4 regions of the Paraglaciecola sp. L1A13 genome follow, and region 3 is predicted to be linked to each of the others. Evidence: predicted binding sites of a transcription regulator. Region 3 holds the regulator's gene; each other region holds the start of a gene.
The links. Region 3 encodes LexA, which represses DNA repair genes until DNA is damaged. Its sites were predicted from a motif close to TACTGTATNNNNATACAGTA; they were not measured.
Positions count from the first base shown of each region.

Region 1 (2,210 bases), 130 kb from region 3:
CTTACTGCCAGTAGTTTGGCTGCTAAAGGAGAGTGACCCGATGCATATGAAAAGTGAACATGATGGGAAGCCAGTTGCTTTTTTATCATGCCCCAAAGTGTGCTTAAGTCACCATATAAGCCCAACATATTATGGACTTTAAGTAGTAAGCCCTGCGGGCTAAAAAAACTAATATCAGAGACGGTTAAATATAGATTTTGGGCGATCAGGCTGAGTTGTTGTTGTTCAATTTTTGGATTAAAGGGCACCACTTGCAGATCACGATGTAAGGCTGCAGCGGTGCCTAGACTCATGTGCATTTTAATGCCTAAATCTCGTGCGGCTTGGTTTAACTGTACGATGCTGTTAGTTGAATCCAGTATTACCAAAGGAGAAGTTATAGCTCGTTCTTCAAGAGCGTAGGAGTCCAGCTGCAGATTAGGAAAATGTAAATATAACCATAAAGAGTGCATCCTACAGACTAACCAGTCAGGCTATGAATGGTGGCAAGTGGTATATTTTTTCTAATGGGCAATCGACGCGTGAGAGCTGGCCATGCCTTAACCATGTTAACGACAAACGGCTCACTGTGACTGCCGCCTTTGCGTTTCGTGATGGTCACGTCAATACCTTCCGGTGCAGCTGCAAGATCCATCGTCAATGAAACCGGCAGTGAGAAGTGTTCGTGCGTTTTCTGACGAATAATGATACTCAGTGCACCACCCGTTTCTGCGGCGAATTGCAGTCGCTTCGCTTGATGGATTTCCAAAGATTGATGCCAAAGAAAAACGCCTTCACAACAGCCACTTTTTAAACATTGCTCTGCTGACCATAATGCATCTTTAGCATTTTTCGGTTCAATAATGAGGATGCGTGTTAGGTCAAAACCTAGCTGCAATAGCATAGGGCCATTCAAGCGAACGGGCGGTGCAATAAACACGAGTAACTTCTCGCTACTTTGCTGACGCAGTACAAAACTGGGCAGTAATAAACGTAACTCACCGATGCCGATTGCCGTACTGACATCCACAACGCCTTGTTCGGGCAAACCACCTTGTAAATGCGCATCTAATGCCTCGAAACCACTAGGAAGTGTATTTTGAGCAGCGCTTACTTGGCTTGCTTGCCAAAGTAGGCGCTTATTTTTAAGTTCATCAATAGTGGGTTTCATATGTCACCTATACTGTATGTAAACACAGTATATTGAACGTGCGTTGATATGCAAGTCCTACACATAATCAGTAAAGGTCAGATTATGGATGTAATTGATTCAACATATGATTATTTTTCTAAATGCCGCCATAAAGAGGAAGGAGGTTTATAGGCGTAATTGACTGGGAGTAAAACCGGTCCAACGTTTAACCGCCCGTCTAAAGTTGGGGACGTCTGAAAATGCCATTAAACTGGCTGTATCTTCGTTATTGAGTTTTTTGACTTGTAACAAATGGATAGCTTGCTGCACGCCAAGCTCATCTTGTAATTGCTGAAACCGTATATTATTTAATTTTAATTTGCGCTTAAAGGTTGCCGGACTCATACCGAATGTTAATGCTGTTTCCTGAAGCGTTTGGTGGCGCTTATTGCGTAGAGAGTTCCTAAGCGCTTCAACAAACCCGCAGTTAATTTGCTCGTGTTGAGTAAGTTGTTGCACAGCATGCCATTTAAGGCTTTTGCTTTGTAGTATAAAAGGAATATTTAACCATTGAACATCAAGACGGATGCGCAGAAGTGGCTGAGAAAAGTTAAGTCTGAACCCTAAATTCTCTTCATATTCTTGAATATGCCTAGGCCTGGCAAACGGAAAGTCGAAATGAAAGGGTACTCTGCGACCAAGTAGCAATCTTGTGGCTGACACGAAAGCGGTTAAGTAGCTTTCAACAATGAACTGCCATTGAGCACCACAGCCTAGGGCATCATTCATCACCAAGTGTAATTGCTGATTGTCACGGTAGCTGTACGCATGTAAGAAGGGGCAAATTTGCATGCGAAACATGTACAATAAACGAAGCGCGTCTTGCAGGTCTTGACTATGTAAAAGGGCGTTAGAAATATGCCCATAGTTACCTGGGAATACGCGTCTACCGAGTAAGAATGAGCAATCATACCCAGACACCTGCGTTCGTACGTTAGCAATTAAGCGCAACAGTTGAGCAGGGCTTAATAACGTACCGCCTGATTTCATATCTTGATAAAAAATTTGCGTGCCGCGTAATAAGCGATCTTTATTTGCG
Region 1 is NZ_CP047024.1:53,397-55,606, forward strand. It holds gene GQR89_RS00225 (DNA polymerase Y family protein) at 1-452, opposite strand, end outside; gene imuA (translesion DNA synthesis-associated protein ImuA) at 461-1,150, opposite strand; gene GQR89_RS00235 (AraC family transcriptional regulator ligand-binding domain-containing protein) at 1,298-2,210, opposite strand, start outside.
Region 1: imuA (translesion DNA synthesis-associated protein ImuA) is a predicted target of LexA. The motif match lies at 1,161-1,180, and genes of this name have one in related genera.

Region 2 (2,210 bases), 950 kb from region 3:
AGCAATCAACTGATATATCTTCGCTTCGTCCGGTGTCAAAATTGCCAAGGCCTTCGTTCGACTGGTAGGGATAATTGCATGGTGGGCGTCGACTTTACTGTCGTTCCACGCTTTTGACTTGAGTTTACAGTTGGCATTTTCTACCGCGTTTTGCTGGGCTGGTGAGTTCGCTTTAATGGCACTTAATACAGCGGACGCTTCGCGAAAATGCTCAAGGGGTAAATAACGTGAATCGGAGCGTGGATAAGTTATGAGCTGATGCCGCTCGTACAACGATTGGCAAATATCGAGTACAGACTTCGGTGATAGATTAAAGCGTTTAGATGCGTCGATTTGCAGTGCAGACAAATTATACGGCAGGGGTGGGGGGCTTTGTTTACTTTTGACTGCATTGGACTCAACCAGCCCAGGTTGGCCAGATGTTTTTTTGACGACTGTTTCAGCTAGCTTTTTAACGATGACTCGCCCTTCTTCGTCTTGATAGGGCTCGCAAGCGGCGCTAGGTTGCCATTTGGCAGTAAACTGTTGACTGTCTTCGTTATGCTTTTGCTGTGTCGCCAGTGTGACGATAACCTCGTAAAAGGGTTTTGATTGAAATTGTGCAATTTCAAAATCACGCCTAACGACTAAGCCAAGTACCGGAGTTTGCACACGCCCCACTGATAACACCCCTGAATACCCTCCGCGTTGCCCCAGCAATGTATAAGCTCTGGTTAGATTTAATCCATAAAGCCAATCGGCTCTTGAGCGGGCGAGGGCTGATATTGATAAACCGCTGAATTCGCGGTTGGAGCGTATATTTTTTAATGATTTTTTGACTGCGCTTACATTCAAATCGTTTATCAATAAGCGTCCAGCGTTATCGATCAATGCTCGCTTAACTCTACAGTAGGTGATCACCTCATCAACCAATAGCTGTCCCTCGCGATCAGGATCGCCAGCGTTGACTATTTGACTGGCAGTTTTGAGTAAACGCTTCACCACAGTCAGTTGTTTGCTGGTGCCTTTTTTAGGCACTAATATCCAGTCTTGGGGGATGATAGGTAAATGTTGTAACGCCCATTTGGCATAAATAGGATTGTATTTATCTGGCTGTGCTTGCTCTAATAAATGACCAATACACCAAGTGACACAATCACCGTTTTCTAGCTCAATATAGCCGTCACGCTTTTGTTGTCGCCCCGCAAACCCCTGAGCAATGGCTCGGCCGAGACTTGGTTTTTCTGCGATGTATAAAATCATAAAAACAAACTGTATGAAAAAACAGTATTGTAGCAACAAAATGCCAAAGGGAGTAGCCGCTAGCATGTGTACACATTGATTGGATGACGGCGAAGATTTTGTGCTTAAACTTAGCGCGCTGCCTGGGCCTTTGGATTAAAAAGATAATCAAACGGTTCAGCTTCACGTTAAGAGCAACAATACTTTACGATCACTTACTTTGTCACCCATAAATCAACCGACTGTTTGCCTAGGCGAATCTCATGACGTATTGCAAGGCAACCTATGGGGGAAGGGGCACGCCGATTCAACATATTGACCGTGACCCTACAGCGGGTAGATTAGGTGGTTATATTAACCTGTGTCTATGCTGTCGCTAATTCATTAGTGGAAGATTCTGGGTATCGTTATGTTCAGATACACGAAAAAGGCAGTGACTTTGGTATGCTCACGTTTGATTTAGGCAAGCAAACTTATATCATGAATGCTTATAAATTTTTGATTGATGTAAATGATAAAAAAACATCTAACCAAATTGACGGCCGCCCAGTGACGATGCATAAAGATGAGAGTCGCGGTTTAATCGGCATAGTGAGTATTTTATCTATTGAGTGTAATATGCCTGCGCCTACTTCCCTCTTTAAATCTGCATTGCTTCTTTACGTATATTTTCACTTTTTTATCCGTTCGGTTAAAAAAAATACATTTTTTTATCTTTATTAATTCACAAAGTATTAACTACTCACTTTAATTACTCGCTGTCTAAAGTGATTTCATATATTGTTATCTTATTGAAAATATTAGAATTTATATTCTTAGGGATAAGAGTTTCAGGCGGATTCTAAATGCTAGGTTCGCAGAATTGACGATGTTGCCGAGCTTCAGTTGTCATTAACAAAGAGTTGACAAGTAGTACTCAATTTTGGGAATATGCTCGAACTAAGGGCATATGCCCATTTAATCGTCAGGTTCTAATTAAATGCGTGGGT
Region 2 is NZ_CP047024.1:873,973-876,182, forward strand. It holds gene GQR89_RS03575 (DNA topoisomerase III) at 1-1,242, opposite strand, end outside; gene GQR89_RS21265 (hypothetical protein) at 1,567-1,944, shown strand.
Region 2: GQR89_RS03575 (DNA topoisomerase III) is a predicted target of LexA. The motif match lies at 1,250-1,269, and genes of this name have one in related genera.

Region 3 (2,210 bases):
CAATTTCGTCAACGTATTTTTTGGCTTTAGCTTGAATTTGGTGTTTGGATTGTTTTTTACCGCGAGCTTCGTCATTCACCGCTTGACGCACAGAGTCGGCACCTAAAACTGCGTTATAAAGTGCTTGGCGCTCTAATAAGGTTGGACCAATCAGGTTTTGACGGCGGCGATGAAAATGTGTTCCGGCTAATCGAATCAGCTTATGGGCTATTTCTTCGTCACTGCCTTTTAAATCCGCCATGGTGCGTGAAGATACAGCTTTGCTATAGCACACAAAATTATCACGGCCTAAAAATAAAACGATAAAGAATTTACGCAGCCAATTGGGAGAGACTTGGTGGGCAATAATATCTGACCAACCTGATAGTTTGCGGCCCGGCGCCCTACCCCAAAATATTGAAACGGGTACTATTTGCAAATCTAATTCGGGGTGTTCTCTGTGAATTTGAAATAGTCGAGTGACATCATCGGCGATTTTGGTAATTTTAACTTTACGGGTCAAGATCGAGCGAGGTTGTTGTAAATACAAACAGGCGGGTAATTCTTGGCCACCAATACTCACCGTATCAGTTGGTTTGGGCAAACCCAAGTAATTGGTCGACATCTTTAAAGCAAATTGGTCGGTGACCGAGTGCGTGCGTAATAAATAGATAATAGGTTTAGCTGTATCGATCCCAAGTTCAGTCTGTATATCTGTGGGGATGCTGTTGACCTTAACGAGCCATTTAAGCGGAACAGATATAATTGTTAGCAGCAGTGTATGCAGCCATGCCATAGAGTGGTACCTAAATAGTGAAAGACCTCAATAGGATACCACGTTATTCAGCTTTTCCACCCCGTAGGATCAGTTTACAGGTCAGAGGTCTTGTATAAATTCCCCCTCAAACGACTGTGAACAATAAATATTTGAGATTTAGCAACGACTGTATATACTCACAGTTAAACTGTATGAAACAACAGGCTGTGTATGCGTCCACTAACTCTTAGGCAAGAAGAAGTCTTGCAATTGATTAAAACCACTATGATCGATACCGGAATGCCGCCTACACGTGCGGAAATTGCGAGGCATCTTGGTTTTAAATCTGCTAATGCCGCTGAAGAACATTTAAAAGCTTTAGCACGAAAAGGCGCCATTCAAATATTACCGGGTACCTCCAGAGGTATTAGACTTACTGAGCCATTAGAAGATCAATTAGAAAATCAAGGTTTGCCTCTCATTGGGCGAGTAGCTGCTGGCGAACCGATTTTGGCTCAAGAGCATGTTGAAATGCACTATAAAGTCGATCCGAATTTATTCAAGCCTAGTGCTGATTTTTTACTACGTGTTAGTGGAATGAGCATGAAAGACATTGGTATTTTGGATGGTGATTTACTCGCTGTACATAAAACTACTGACGTTCACAACGGTCAAGTAGTTGTGGCACGTGTTGATGAAGATGTCACGGTGAAGCGCATTGAACGCAAAGGTCGCCAAGTAATCTTACATGCTGAGAACGAAGAATTTCAGCCCATTAAAGTCGACTTAGCAACCCAACCTTTCAATATTGAAGGTATCGCTGTGGGCGTGATACGTAATTCAGATTGGATGTAAGCAGGTAAACAGTTTGTACTGATTTACTCTGATAAATATGTATTACGTTTGGGGTTTCGCAATGAAGCCCCAATGCATTTTTGAATGAACATTTCCCCCCCTATTTATACTCTATAACAAGCCTCATCTAGATTATTATTGCAATTTTTTTTGTTACTGAGATGTAAACGTAACATACTGATTGATTGATTAAATTTTACCCAATTGAATATAAAATAAACAAAATAGCTGGACTCTTCCCCCTGTTTTGGGTAATGCTTGTTGCATCCTTAACAAGTTGGTAACATTTATTAACTTGTATTGAATCTTATAATAATAAATGAAGACGTAAATTTTGCTGGCTATCGCCACTATTTCAAACGTTTGACAAGCAGGGGGTCGAGTGAAGAAAATTTCGTTGAGTGTGATGGCAATGCTAAGCGCGTTTCAAAGCGGTACTGTTTTCGCAGAGTCCGTATCTGACTTAGATCAATATCAACTAAATATGCGCAAAGGTGTCACGGACATCAGTGCGGATGTATATGACTTGCATATGTTGATGTTTATTATTTGTGTGGTTATCGCCGTTGGTGTTTTTGGAGCGATGTTTTATTCCATTTTATTTCACCGTAAATCCAGA
Region 3 is NZ_CP047024.1:4,890,967-4,893,176, reverse strand. It holds gene plsB (glycerol-3-phosphate 1-O-acyltransferase PlsB) at 1-775, opposite strand, end outside; gene lexA (transcriptional repressor LexA) at 968-1,591, shown strand; gene coxB (cytochrome c oxidase subunit II) at 1,998-2,210, shown strand, end outside.

Region 4 (2,210 bases), 1.4 Mb from region 3:
AAAGCGCAAGAATTCACCACGTTTAAAGATGGGCAAACAGCCATGATGGTGCATGTGCTTCAAGGCGAACGGGAACTCGTAGATGATTGTCGTTCACTAGCAAAATTTACCCTGCGCGGTATTCCGCCAATGGCTGCTGGTGCAGCACATATTCGGGTGACGTTTCAAGTAGATGCTGATGGTCTGTTAAACGTTATGGCAATGGAGAAATCCAGTGGTGTGCAGGCTGAGATCCAAGTTAAGCCTTCTTATGGGCTTGATGAAACTCAAATTAGCGACATGCTAAAAGCGTCGATGCAAAATGCCACGGGTGACATGCAAGCTCGTATGCTCAAAGAGCAACAAGTAGAAGCAGCGCGAGTTCATGAAGCACTCCAAGCTGCATTAGGTGCTGATGGAACCGAGTTATTGACCACTGGGGAAATTGACACGATTCAAGCCAGCTTAAAGGTGCTTGATGATGCAGGTAAAAACGACGATATTGATGCCATTAAGTTAGCAATCAAAGCGGCCGATGCGGCTAGCCAAGTATTTGCTGAGAAACGTATGGACCACTCGATCAAAAAAGCTTTAGCTGGTCATACGGTTGATAGTATTTAAGCTAATATTCCGTCAGAACATAATTTTTAGAATTAGAGGAAACCAAAGATGCCACAAGTGATTTTTTTACCCCATGCAGAGCTTTGCCCTGATGGAGCCGTTTTAGAAGCACCAAGCGGTACAACAGTACTCGATTTGGCGCTAAAAAATGGTATTGAGATTGAACATGCATGCGAGAAGTCTTGTGCATGTACAACGTGTCATATAGTTGTCCGCGAAGGTTTTGAATCACTTGATGAAAGCGATGAACTTGAAGATGACATGTTAGACAAGGCATGGGGATTAGAGCCAGACTCTCGCTTAGGTTGCCAAGCTATTATCAAAGATGAAGATTTAGTCGTTGAAATACCGCGTTACACAGTTAATCAAGTGAGCGAAGGCCATTAATAACTTACTAAGCGATAATTAATAGATTAAAAACCAGCCTCGAGCTGGTTTTTTTATGGCTGCGCTAGGTGGTGAATAATGCTGTACATAAAAACAGTTGTTGTGTTATATTTTGTACAGACACGCAATTAAGGATACAAATATGGCCATTATTACCAGATACGTCGTTGAGCATAAAGGGGTTGAAAAGTTTGTGACCGCAGATAAGAAAGAAGCCGATAAATACGACAAAATGCTAGAGGTAGCGGATAACTTAGCTGAATATATTGAAGCTAAGGGAATGAAATTTGAACCTGACGTATTAGAAGATTTGGCGATCATGTTGTCTAAAAATAAAGATGCTTTAGGTAAGTTATTTAAAGGTACCGAAGCGAAGGCTGTGTTGTCAGACGAAAAAGCAGATGTAGTGGCCTTAGGAAAGAAAAAAGCGTAAGCAATAGGTCTGGTGATATCTCACGAAAAGACCCTTGATATAGCCAACGAGAAAAGCGACATAATGTCGCTTTTCGTGTTTTTGTCGCGCTATTTTCGCTGGTGAATATCTATCTGAGTAGGGCGGACTAATAACAATTGTGTAAACAGCTAACTCGCTTTCATGAATGCTTCTTTCTTAACTGCCTGTTCTTTATTGTTTGCTTCTTCTTTTTTAGGCATGTAGCGAGCGCGTTTCTTCGCTTTAAGTTTATGAATATCAGCCAGTACTAAACCGTCGATACAATTACCAAAGTCTGCGTCTATATTAAAGTCTAAGAAATGGATCCCGCCGTCTTCATAGGTTTCAGTGTACTGTTTATAAAGCGTTGGCACTGATACACCTATATTAGCTAACAAGTGCTTGAGCAAAGTGAAGTCTTTCTTGTAATCGCTACCGATAAAGGTCTCAGCTAAGTCGTTCGACAGACAGTAAGGTATTTTTGATGTCGCTATAGAATCAGTGTGAGTGAAGTATAAACGGTAAAATTGAACAAGTAAGTCTTTCGCGGCCTTGGGATAAGTATCGCTCAATGAGACAGGGCCAAACAAATAACGATAATCCGGATGACGCTCTAAAAATGCACCTATGCCGTACCACAAGTAATCTAGACTGCGCTTCCCCCAATAACGAGGTTGTACAAAGCTGCGACCTAACTCTAAGCCTTGTTCAAAATATGGACGCATCTGTTCACCGTAATTAAACAAGGTTGCTGAGTAAAGTCCATCTGTTCCGTATTCACTTAAGAGTT
Region 4 is NZ_CP047024.1:1,335,785-1,337,994, forward strand. It holds gene hscA (Fe-S protein assembly chaperone HscA) at 1-600, shown strand, start outside; gene fdx (ISC system 2Fe-2S type ferredoxin) at 649-987, shown strand; gene GQR89_RS05530 (YebG family protein) at 1,130-1,420, shown strand; gene GQR89_RS05535 (lysophospholipid acyltransferase family protein) at 1,570-2,210, opposite strand, start outside.
Region 4: GQR89_RS05530 (YebG family protein) is a predicted target of LexA. The motif match lies at 1,067-1,086, and genes of this name have one in related genera.